3 regions of the Flavobacterium sp. W21_SRS_FM3 genome follow, and region 2 is predicted to be linked to each of the others. Evidence: riboswitches for the same ligand, from Rfam matches in the RefSeq annotation. Region 2 holds a riboswitch; each other region holds the start of a gene.
What was found. A riboswitch is a leader RNA that binds a small molecule or an ion and turns the genes downstream of it on or off. The one in region 2 is predicted to bind S-adenosylmethionine.
Positions count from the first base shown of each region.

Region 1: another riboswitch for S-adenosylmethionine. It lies ahead of thrA (bifunctional aspartate kinase/homoserine dehydrogenase I); the one in region 2 lies ahead of ACEN2K_RS09960 (Na+/H+ antiporter NhaC family protein).
Region 3: another riboswitch for S-adenosylmethionine. It lies ahead of ACEN2K_RS12940 (homocysteine S-methyltransferase family protein); the one in region 2 lies ahead of ACEN2K_RS09960 (Na+/H+ antiporter NhaC family protein).

Region 1 covers NZ_JBGQOD010000009.1:58,995-63,265, forward strand. Annotated here, with positions in the region: gene thrA (bifunctional aspartate kinase/homoserine dehydrogenase I) at 1-2,513, opposite strand, end outside; SAM riboswitch class I at 2,594-2,702, opposite strand; gene ACEN2K_RS13005 (hypothetical protein) at 2,883-3,020, opposite strand; gene metK (methionine adenosyltransferase) at 3,843-4,271, shown strand, end outside.
Region 2 covers NZ_JBGQOD010000005.1:205,609-209,879, reverse strand. Annotated here, with positions in the region: gene ACEN2K_RS09975 (nuclear transport factor 2 family protein) at 1-159, shown strand, start outside; gene sucD (succinate--CoA ligase subunit alpha) at 247-1,119, shown strand; gene ACEN2K_RS09965 (hypothetical protein) at 1,326-1,748, shown strand; SAM-I-IV-variant riboswitch at 1,864-1,959, shown strand; gene ACEN2K_RS09960 (Na+/H+ antiporter NhaC family protein) at 2,017-3,339, shown strand; gene fabG (3-oxoacyl-[acyl-carrier-protein] reductase) at 3,549-4,271, shown strand, end outside.
Region 3 covers NZ_JBGQOD010000009.1:44,816-49,086, reverse strand. Annotated here, with positions in the region: gene cobA (uroporphyrinogen-III C-methyltransferase) at 1-514, shown strand, start outside; gene ACEN2K_RS12950 (precorrin-2 dehydrogenase/sirohydrochlorin ferrochelatase family protein) at 501-1,091, shown strand; gene ACEN2K_RS12945 (NAD(P)/FAD-dependent oxidoreductase) at 1,275-2,327, shown strand; SAM riboswitch class I at 2,420-2,539, shown strand; gene ACEN2K_RS12940 (homocysteine S-methyltransferase family protein) at 2,785-3,834, shown strand; gene ACEN2K_RS12935 (vitamin B12 dependent-methionine synthase activation domain-containing protein) at 4,260-4,271, shown strand, end outside.

The sequences.
Region 1 (4,271 bases), on a different contig from region 2:
GGCGCTTCGTTAGCTTGAATTTCGTTTTTCCAGTTAGCCGAAACTCCATTTTTATTTAGAAGCACTCGTTTAGAATTGGCAATAGCAAACACATTCAATTTGATGTCTTTCCTTTTCTCAATGGCCTTCGCCGATTCTAAAATCTGATTAATTAAGGTTCCACCCACTAATCCATGACCAAAAATGGCAATATTGATTTTCTTAGCTACTCCAAAAATTTCCCCGTGAATTACATTCAGTGCTTTGTTAAGTTCTGATTTCTTAACCACTAAACTCACATTTTTACCTGTCACCGTATTATTGAAAAGGATGGGAACAATTTTATTTTTTATTAAAGCCGTATATGGCTTATGAAAAGTGCTTAAATCCTGACCAATAATTGAAATTACAGATACATTATCAGTCACCGTGATTTTATTGACATCCTTAGAGTAGAAATCATTTTCGAATTCTTTTTCGAGTTGAATCATTGCTTTTGTCGCTTTATCAGCAGCTACTACAAGTCCAATTCCCCTTTCTGAAGAACCTTGCGAAATGATGCTTACACTAATATCGTTATCTCCCATAACTCTAAAAATTCGCGCATCAACACCCGTTTTCCCTAACAATCCTCTGCCTTCTAAGTTTACTAGAGATACATTTTCTAGGACGGACAAGGTTTTAATTCCAGCGGCATTTGAATTAGAAGTGATTAGGGTCCCATTATTTTCATGATTGAACGTATTCAGGATTCGAAGTGGGATGTTTTTTTCTAAAAGAGGAATGATTGTTTTGGCGTGCAAAATATTCGCACCAAAATTAGCCATCTCATTCGCCTCATTATAAGACAAGGATTCTATTTTTTTAGCATCAAGTACCAACTCCGGGTTAGCAGTATAGATTCCGTCCACATGTGTGAAATTTTGTAGTTCTTCGGCATTGATATAATTAGCAATCAATGAAGCTGTATAATTGCTGCCGTTTCTTCCCAAGGTTGTGGTTTCTTGTTTCCCATTCGAACCAATAAAGCCGGTAAGTACAAGAATAACGTTTTTATTATCTTTAAAAACTTGGATGACGTTTTTCTTCGAAATAGCATCAAAAGGTTGCGCATCACCAAAATTGGAGTCGGTAATAATCAATTCTCTAGTGTCTGCTAATTTCGCAGGAATGTTTTTTTCGTTCAACAAAAACACTAATAACTTAGCCGAGAGTAGTTCTCCTTGTGCAAGCACCTGGTCTTTGATTTTAGCACTATAATCACCAATCAACCTAACACCTTCAAAAAGCTTATCTAATTTATCAAATTCTGCCGCAAAATCAACATTCTCAAAACCATCCTTTTGATAGGTTTTAAAACTTTCTAATAATGGTTTGTAATTACCGTTTTTAGCAGCTATGGTCAAAATATCATCAAGTTCATCTGTAGCTTTTCCTCTTGCCGAAACCACGACAGCAAATTGTTCTTCTTTTTTTACCTTATCTTCTATAATGTCTAAAACGGTAGCGATACCACCGCCATTAGCTAAAGATTTCCCACCAAATTTTACTATTTTCATCTGCTTTTTATTTTTAAAAACAACTTCTAATAAATTGTCTAATTGTTCGTATTCCATCAAAAAGGCGTCATGGCCATGTTGAGAGTCAATCTCACTATAGAATACATTATTTTTAAATTTTTTGATTTCGTTATAGGTTTCTCTATTCTCCTTTGCGGTAAAAAACAAATCTGAATTGATTCCTACAATGTATATGTTAGCATCTACCCTAGAAATAATCGTTTCTAGCGATTCCTGATTGCGCGTAATATCAATTGTTTTCAATAGTTGATTCATCATCTTGTAGGCCGCCAGCTGAAATCTTTTTTCTAACTTTTCTCCGTGGTAGTTTAACCAACTCTCTACTTGAAAAGTTTCTAGCTGTACGTTGATGTCTCTATTGAATTTTTCTTTGAAAGATTCAGGCGTGCGGTAGCATAACATGGCGTGAATACGCGCATCTTCAATGGGTTTTTTAGAATTATTGAGAATTTGCTCTTGTAGGTAGCAATTAGCAATTAACCAGTCTGTCGATTTCCAATCTGTAGCTATAGGAATAAAGTTTTGCGCTAGTTTAGGCTCTAAGGCCAAAATTTCCCAAGCAATTCCGCCACCTACAGATCCGCCGATGAGTGCAAATAATTGATCAATCTTTAAAAACCGAAGCCCTTCGATAAATATTCTAGCAATATCTCTTGCGATAAAATCTCGGTAATTTTCGATAGTAATTGAGTTGAAGCCATTACCTGGAACATCAAAAGCTACAATGGTATATTTTCTAGTATCGATTGTTTTGTCAACTCCCACAATATCATTCCACCAACCGGATTCTCCTATCACTTGAGAATTTCCCGTCAAGGCATGATTTATTAAAATAATGGGAGCAGTATGCAAAGGAGCACCAAAAACTTGATAACTTAAGTTAAGGCTAGCATAGACAGCACCATTGTGTGTGGTGAAATTGTGTAATGTAATATGTGTTGGTTTATTTTCCAATGTCAAATCTTTTATTGATTTTGATTTGTATTTGGAAATATTAGAAAGAAAAAACTAGTTGTAAACTAGAAAAATTCTTGTTGTTATCTTTCCACTTTTGGGAGTGGTAGAATGCAGCACCTTCTTCGATAAATCGAAGGGTTGCTAAGGCTTCATCGGGTCTATTCCCTCGTCCTTTCTTTATAACATTTCAATACGTTTGTGAACTTAATGGTACAAATTAACTATTAATTTAATTAACAAGCAAATATTATTTATCAAGATTTCTTCTAAAAAAAAATAGACAACAAAAAAACGCAAGGCATCGCTGAACTAAACAATTCAGAAATTACTCGCGTGAAAATCAGTATAGAGACCGTACGTTATCAATTAGATAAAAAGTGTATCATTCTCTTTTGAATACATCAAAAACTGCAATGAATTAGGGACTTTGTTTAAGTCATTCGCATTTGTTGTATTGATTCCGAATCGTGGATTAATCAAATCATCTACTGATATATTAATCATATTTTTTTTAGTTTTTAAATTCCTCAAAAAACTAACTGCCCTGGTAATTCTGTTTGTTGCCCCCATAATATTCACTTTTTAATTGTTGTACTTTGTATTGTATTTTTTCTTGATATCCTTTTGTAAATTGCTACTTGAAAAAAACCAGTGAGTTAAATTTTATAATTGTTCTGTCTTGTTAAATCATTTTATATTAAATAAAAAAGCCTTCCATTTTAATGGGAGGCTTTTACTATTATATGGTATATATAAAGTGATCACGACCCGACAGATCTCTCTGAACCAGTTTTGGCATTTTTATAAATATTTAAATTTATTCTTGGTATTTTCATATGGCAAATTTGAGGATTTTAGAGTTACTTTCCTAATGATAATCAATATTTTAACGCAATTTTTTACCATTTATTAAAATCTTATAAATCGAGATTATAATACTATAACTATTAACCTACAATTATGAAAAATGCGACTTCAAATAGTTTTTATTTACTCTAGTTTAGCCATTTTTATTGTTATGCGTAGATGATTAAATCCTAAAGATATATTGTTGATAAAAGCACCACACTAACTGAAATTTTACTCCATATTTTTTTAATTCCAAAAAATAGCGAAGTTTAATTTGCAATTCAAAATGGTTTCATACCTTTGCACCCGAATATAAGAGGAAAAATTTGAACTGATTGCAACCTCTTCATAATGAAACGAATTCATTATGGATGCTGAAAATTTTTCAGTAGAAAAAAATGCTAAAGCAGAAACTCTTCTTTAGCGCTATATTGTTGCAATCCCTTTTTCTCAAATTAATTAAAAATACTATTTATTATGGCCTATTTATTTACGTCAGAATCTGTGAGTGAGGGACATCCAGACAAAATTGCAGATCAAATATCAGACGCATTAATTGATAATTTTTTAGCATTTGATGCTAATTCAAAAGTTGCATGTGAAACTTTAGTAACTACAGGTCAAGTTATTTTGGCTGGGGAGGTAAAGTCAAACACCTACTTAGATGTGCAGCAAATTGCTCGCGATGTAATCAAGAAAATTGGTTACACAAAAAGCGCCTATATGTTTGAAGCAGAGTCATGCGGAATTCTTTCGGCTATTCACGAGCAATCAGCAGATATCAATCAAGGTGTCGACCGTTCTAGCCCAGAGGAGCAAGGAGCAGGTGACCAAGGAATGATGTTTGGTTACGCTACAAATGAAACGGAAAATTACATGCCATTGGCACTTGATTTATCTCATAAA
Region 2 (4,271 bases):
ATTATCTCTGAAGATGATATGATTACTGTCCGTTATTCTCATTTTGTAAAAACAATTGAAAATCCAAGAGAAGAGATGTTATTGGCACATTTTATAGCAATTTGGCAAATAAAAGACAATAAATTATACCGAGGGTATCAAATGAGTCAATTATCGTAACATATTTTGATAAGAAAACGGCTCAAAATAATTTACAAAACCTTACTTTTGCATCACAATTTTTAAAAATCACATAAAATATATATCATGAGTGTTTTAGTTAATAAAGATTCCAAAATAATTGTTCAAGGATTTACAGGAAGTGAAGGAACTTTCCACGCTTCTCAAATGATTGAGTACGGAACCAATGTTGTTGGTGGTGTAACTCCAGGAAAAGGTGGATCGACTCATTTAGATCGTCCAGTTTTTAATACTGTGAAAGACGCTGTAGACCAAGCTGGTGCTGACACAACTATTATCTTTGTACCACCTGCTTTTGCTGCTGATGCAATTATGGAAGCTGCTGATGCAGGAATTAAAGTAATTATTGCTATTACTGAAGGAATTCCAGTTGCTGACATGATCAAAGCAAACAGCTATGTAAAAGAAAGAAATGCTAGATTAATAGGACCTAACTGTCCTGGTATCATCACTCCAGGTGAAGCTAAAGTTGGTATCATGCCAGGTTTTGTTTTCAAAAAAGGAACAGTAGGTATTGTTTCTAAATCAGGAACATTAACTTATGAGGCTGCTGACCAAGTTGTAAAACAAGGTTTAGGTATCACAACTGCTATTGGTATTGGTGGAGATCCAATTATTGGAACTACAACAAAAGAAGCTGTTGAATTATTAATGAATGACCCAGAGACAGAATGTATCGTTATGATAGGTGAAATAGGTGGTCAATTAGAAGCAGATGCAGCACATTGGATTAAAGCTGATGGTAACCGCAAACCAGTTGTAGGATTTATTGCAGGAGTTACCGCTCCAGCAGGTCGTACAATGGGACATGCTGGTGCTATTGTTGGTGGATCTGACGATACAGCTGAAGCTAAAAAACAAATCATGAGAGAATGTGGTATCCACGTAGTAGATTCTCCAGCTGAAATTGGTAAAAAAGTAAAAGAAGTTTTAGGATAGTGTTCTGTTTTTAACTTATAATACAATTAGCCTCACATTTGTGGGGCTTTTTTATTATAAAACAGAATTAAAGAAATACATTTGCACTTTATTAAAAAAAGTATGTTTTTTAATACTTATAAATAAAATGGTTTCATAAATAATCGACCAATAGTGAATCGAAGTTTTATGTAGCCTTATCCAATTGAAAAAAAAATAGAAATAATATGTACAAAGAATTAGAAAAGTTCACAGTTAGTAATCAATTTTCATTTACTAAAGACGATAGTTTAGAAGAAGTGTGTAATGCTACTGAAGGTAGTGGTGTCTTTTTAGTTTATGCTGTTGCCGACGATAAAGAGTTAATTATGGTGGGTTCTACTGGAACTGTTCAAAATGACGGAACTTTAAAAATTAAAAATGGGGGATTAAAAGACAAGATTGTTGAAGGACACCAATTTGCAAAAACAGGTAGAAAATATTCTTGGCCAGCACAAATGGCAAAAGAAGATATTAGTGTTTTAGAAGTAGTTTGGTACGAAACCTTCAATGACGATTCTAAATCAATTCCTACAGCTGTAGAAGGGCAAGTTTTACAAAACTTCTTAGATGAAAATGGAAGATTACCAAGATGGAATGTGGCTTTTTAATCACCATTTTCAACTTAATACCCTAAAATAAAAAAAAGCTTTACTTCGGTAAGGCTTTTTTTATGGATAAATTTAATTTTTGTTGTGCAACTTATAAAATAATAAGTACTTTTGCAGCCGTTATCACGAATCTCATTATGAGATAGCAACCTGCAACAACGAGCAAGGTGCTAAAACGATAAGCCAATCCTTTGGAAAAAATGTTGTTTTACATTCCCATTTTTAGCTTTTGTTTTTCGTCATGATAATTAATTTTTAAATTATTTTTATGACCACTTTTTCAAAGAAAACCGGTAATCCGTTTGCATTGATTCCGTTATTTGTTTTTATTTTTACATTTTTAGGAGCTGGAATTATTTTGAATGACTTCTATGCATTTCCCTCACCAGTCGCCGTCTTGATTGGTATCATCTCTGCTTTTATATTATACAAATCATCTACGGATGACAAAGTGAGCACGCTGATTGCCGGTTGTGGTGAAAGCAAAATCATGACAATGTGCTTAATTTACCTCTTAGCGGGTGCCTTTGCTGTTGTGAGCAAAGCCATGGGAGGTGTAGATGCTGTGGTGAGTTTAGGTATTAATAATATTGATGTAGCTTATTTTCCATTGGGGATTTTCTTAATAGCTGCATTTTTATCTACTGCTACAGGGACTTCGGTAGGGGCTATAGTGGCTATAGGTCCAATTGCTGTGACTTTGGCAGACAAGAGTGGTGCGTCATTACCTTTAATTGCGGGTGCTTTGCTAGGTGGATCCATGTTTGGAGACAACCTATCAATGATCTCTGATACAACTATTGCTGCCACACAGTCGCTTGGTTGTGAATTGAAGGACAAATTTAAAATTAACTTGTTTATTGCTTTTCCTGCAGCAGTTTTAACTGTGATATTGTTTTTTTACTTGGGTTTAAATTCAGAAATTATTACAGTAGCAATACCTAAAACAAGTTTTGTTTGGATGGCCATCATACCGTACATATTGGTTATTATATTGGCTTTAGTAGGAGTGAATGTTTTTTCGACTTTAATTATAGGAACTCTTTTAGCTGGAATTATAGGATATATAGGAGGTTCATTTACAATAATGGAATTTACCCAAAAGATTTATGAAGGCTTTACCAGTATGACTGAAATCTTTTTATTGTCAATGCTAACAGGTGGTTTAGCTGCATTAGTAGAAAAAGCTGGTGGTATCAATTATTTGCTGCATCAAATTAAAAGGCGCATTAAAAGTAAAAAATCGGCAGAAGCTGGAATTGGCGCTTTGGTGGGTTTTGCAAATCTGGCTATAGCCAATAACACGGTATCGATTGTTATTACTGGTCCTATCGCTAAAGAAATTAATGATGAGTATAATTTAAGTCCTAAAAAGACTGCCGCTATCTTAGATATATTCTCTTGCATTGTGCAGGGAATTTTACCGTATGGAGCACAGGTTTTATTGATTTTGAGTTTTGCGAATGGAAAATTAGACTTCTTTGATTTGATTGGAAACGCTTGGTATCACTTGTTTTTATTTGCTTTTACATTGTTAGCCATTTACAGCTCTCACTGGGATAGATGGGTTAATAAATTTTTTAAAATATAAACTTTAGCCCTACTTATAGGTTAATGAGGTTTGTATTTTTTTTAAAAAAGGAATTATTATATATTTGACAAGTGTAAGATAGCCCTGATAGTAGTGAAAATCCTTTTATAATAGCCATGGCGTTTATAAAAGATTGTAGCGAATAGCAGGAATAGCTCCTGAAAATTAACAGGATAAGTACAAATAAAAAAACAAACTAATTTTATATCATGAAATTACTAGAAGGAAAAGTTGCCATTATTACTGGAGCAAGTCGCGGAATAGGAAAAGGAATTGCAGAAGTTTTTGCAAAACATGGAGCAAATGTTGCTTTTACATACAGTTCATCTGTAGAATCGGCACAGGCGTTAGAAAATGAATTAAATGCTTTAGGAGTTAAAGCAAAAGGATACCAATCTAATGCAGCTGACTTTAATGAAGCGCAAGCTATGGTTGATGCTGTAATTGCTGAGTTTGGTACTGTTGACGTCTTAATAAACAATGCTGGTATAACGAAAGACAACTTGTTAATGCGTATGTCTGAAGAAGATTTTGACAAAGTAATTGATGTCAACTTGAAGTCGGTTTTTAACATGACTAAAGCAATTCAGAGAACTTTCTTGAAGCAACGTGCAGGATCAATCATTAACATGAGCAGTGTTGTAGGTGTCAAAGGAAACGCTGGTCAGACAAATTATGCGGCTTCTAAAGCAGGTGTAATAGGTTTTACAAAATCTGTAGCATTAGAGTTAGGTTCTCGTAATATTCGTTGCAATGCTATTGCACCTGGATTTATTGAGACTGAAATGACTGCTAAATTGAATGATGATGTAGTACAAGGGTGGAGAGACGGCATTCCGTTGAAACGCGGTGGAACTACAGAAGATGTGGCTAATGCTTGTTTGTTTTTAGCTTCAGACATGAGTGCTTATATCACCGGTCAGGTTTTAAAT
Region 3 (4,271 bases), on a different contig from region 2:
TCCTTTTATTTTTGGTCGAGGAAGTGAAGAAATAGACTATGTAGAAAGCTTTGGAATTCCTACATTTGTTGTTCCTGGAATTTCATCGGCTATAGCGGTTCCAGCTTATCAAGGAATTCCGTTGACAAAAAGAGGTGTTTCGGAAAGTTTTTGGGTAATAACAGGAACAACTTCGTCTCGTCAATTATCAACAGATATTGCCTTGGCAGCTCAATCTTCAGCTACTGTAGTAGTGTTAATGGGGATGAGTAAGTTGGATCAAATTGTAGCCATTTTCCAAAAAGAATCTAAGGGAGAGACAGCCGTTGCGATCATACAAAACGGAACCACTCCTGAAGAAAAAGTTGGGATTGGAACAATAAATACCATCCAAAAGGTTGTTGCGGAGCAGCAGTTAAGTTCGCCTGCCATAATTATAATTGGAGCTGTAGTAGGCGATAGTAAGAAGAGGAAAGGGTTTTACAAAGAGTTAAAATCCAATCATAACAAACTATTAGTTTATGGAAAGGAATGAATTGTATCCTGTGTTTTTAAAACTGCACAATATGAACGTATTGATTGTGGGTGGAGGAAATGTAGGACTGGAAAAATTAAGTTTTTTATTGAAGTCCAGTCCAAATGCTAATGTCGAGGTTGTAGCACCGTGGTTTCTACCAGAACTAGTAACACTGGTCAATAAACATCAGTCCGTGAAGTTGACTATGAAGAAGTTCAAGAAAAAAATGCTCAAAAAACGGCATATGGTTATTGCGTGCACCGATGATCTTGAAGTCAATAAAAGAATTTATGATCTGTCAGGAGAAAGATACTTGATTTGCAATATTGCCGATACACCGGATTTATGTGATTATTATTTAGGAGGAATTGTAACCAAAGGAAATGTAAAAATAGCTATTTCAACCAATGGAAAATCACCTACAACGGCCAAAAGACTAAGAGAGTTTTTTGAAGAAGTAATTCCGGAGGATATTAATAAGATGGTCGAAAATCTAAACGAATATCGCAAAACCTTAAAAGGAGATTTTGAAGATAAAGTTCAGAAGATGAATGCCATTACGGAGTCGTTGAAAAATAAAGAGCATAGAGAATAGAATAAAGAGAAAAGAACAAAGAATCCGAATGATATTTATCATTTAATTAAGGAAGAATCATTCGTTCATTTGTAAAAATAATAATTAGTAAGAACAAATATAACATAAGTAACTCCGCCTAGTCTCCCCTTCCCGATAGCTATCGGGATTGGAGGGGGCGGGGGGAGGTAAAATTGAAACAATATGATTGAAACAGATATCCTTATAATAGGAGCCGGACCAACTGGTTTATTTGCCGTTTTTGAAGCAGGATTATTAAAATTAAAATGTCATATACTAGATGCTTTACCACAAGCTGGTGGGCAACTTTCAGAATTATATCCTAAAAAACCAATTTACGATATTCCAGGATTTCCTGAAGTATTAGCAGGAGATTTAGTAGATAATCTAATGGAACAAATCAAGCAGTTCGAACCTGGCTTTACCCTTGGAGAGCGTGCTGAAACAATAGAAAAACAAGAAGATGGTAGTTTTATTGTGACTTCAAATGAAGGAACGCAATTCCACGCTAAAGTCATTGCCATTGCGGGTGGTTTAGGAAGTTTTGAACCAAGAAAACCATTAATTGACGGAATCAATTTCTATGAAAATAAAGGTATCAAGTACTTCATTAAAGATCCTGAAGAGTTTAGAGACAAAAGAGTAGTAATAGCAGGTGGAGGAGACTCAGCGCTAGACTGGAGTATTTTCTTGACAGATGTCGCGTCAGAAGTGACATTAATTCACCGTCGTAATGAATTCCGTGGGGCATTAGATTCTGTAGAAAAAGTACAAGAATTAAAAGATTCAGGAAAAATACGCATGATTACACCGGCTGAGGTAGTTGGAATCAACGGAGCAGAACATATTGAATCGATTGATATCGATGAGAACGGGGCGCACCGTAAAATTGAAACTGATTATTTCATTCCGCTTTTTGGTCTGACACCAAAGTTAGGTCCGATAGGAAATTGGGGACTTGAAATCGAGAAAAACGCGATCAAAGTAAACAATGCCTTAGATTATCAAACAAATATTCCAGGTATTTTCGCCATAGGTGATGTGAATACCTATCCTGGTAAATTAAAATTAATCCTTTGTGGTTTCCACGAAGCGACATTAATGTGTCAGGCAGCTTATCAAATAATCAATCCAGGAAAACGTTATGTGTTGAAATATACTACAGTTTCAGGTGTTGACGGATTTGATGGAACTCGTAAAGAAGCTCCAAAAGCTGTTGTTAAAGCAATAGTTTAACAAAATCACACATACAAGTTAAAAAATATAGCGCTAATACTTGCGAGTATTAGCGCTATGTCTTTTCTTTGCATTGTTCCTATATTTATTGAAAGTTATCACGAAAGGCGGAGGGAAAGACCCAATGAAACCTTAGCAACCCTTTATCTTTAAAGAAGGTGCTACATTCTACTTTATGTTGAACTTGTTTCAATATCTAAGATAGATAACACAAGAATACTTCCACAGTATTTCTCAAACCTTTTCTTGACAACATATCGATATTATTTTTTTAGAGCAGATGATTGGTGCATTTCAGCCATGATCCTTCCCGCTGTACGCTATATCTATTGCGCCGAACACCGGCACAATAGGATGCCGCTACCATCAGGGCTAAAGAGAAACAATAGTGAACTTTTGGAATTAATAATCAAATGTCAGATTTAGAATATTTTCTAGATTTCAATTATCATACGTTATGTCAAAAGAGATTAAAGACAGTTTAGGAATTCCCCCTTCGGGGGTTAGGGGGAGCATTCACGAAGCCATCAAAAAAAACATACTCGTTCTGGATGGAGCCATGGGAACCATGTTGCAACGTTATAATTTCTCTGAAGAAGATTTCCGTGGGGAACGTTTCAAAGATTTCCCACATTCTTTAAAAGGAAACAACGATTTATTATCACTCACACAGCCCCAAGCAATAAAAGCAGTTCACGCCGCTTATTTTGAAGCTGGTGCTGATATTGTTGAAACCAATACTTTCTCGGGAACAACTATAGGTATGGCCGATTATCACTTGGAAGATTTTGTATATGAATTAAACTACGAATCGGCAAAATTAGCGCGTGAAGTAGCGGATGAATTTACAGCCAAAAATCCAGACAAACCTCGTTTTGTAGCGGGTTCAATAGGACCAACAAACAGAACAGCAAGTATGTCACCAGATGTAAACGATCCAGGTTATCGAGCGGTGACTTTTGATGATTTGCGCATTGCCTACAAGCAACAAGTAGAAGCGTTAATTGATGGAGGAAGTGATATTTTATTAGTAGAAACTATTTTCGACACACTAAATGCCAAAGCGGCGCTTTTTGCTATCGAAGAAGTAAAGGAAGAACGCAATATCGATATTCCAATTATGGTTTCAGGAACCATTACCGATGCGTCTGGAAGAACACTTTCTGGGCAAACAGTTGAAGCATTTTTGGTTTCTGTTTCACATATTCCATTATTGAGCGTTGGTTTCAATTGTGCTCTTGGAGCCGATTTGTTGAAACCGTATTTACAGACTTTATCCCAAAATACTTCATTTAATGTTTCGGCACATCCTAATGCAGGATTGCCAAACGCTTTTGGAGAATACGATGAAACGCCACAGGAAATGCAAGCGCAAATTAAAGCTTACCTAGACGATAATTTAGTAAACATCATAGGTGGATGTTGCGGTACAACGCCAGAACACATCAAGTTAATTGCTGATATCGCTAAAGATTATAAACCAAGAGTTTCAACGGCTACGATGTAACGTAGAGACGCGATTTATCACGTCTAACATAAAATTCATGTATTGTTTTTCTCTATGTTTCCTGCAAGGTTTTTTTGAACCTTGTAGGTATGAATTGAGAAGTTGAATTAATAAACAAACCTACAAGGTTTTGAAAACCTTGCAGGATTCCAGAATGAAGATAATAGGGGGTGAGATAGCTTCTTTACTCACAATAACAATTGGAATGTTGCGTGAGGGATTGCTTCGCCAGTTCGCTTCGCTCGTGTGTAGTGAAAAGCCCACAGCCTGAATTGTACTGAATTTATTTCAGGACGAAGGAAGATCGAGGACTTGCAGCGCATAGCCCGACCCGCAGTTTTTACGGAGGGACACTCCCAAAAAAGAAGAATATAACAAAACTTAGACTCAAAGGTTTTTAGAGACTAAGTAAATGAAAAATAAAAATGGCACAAGCA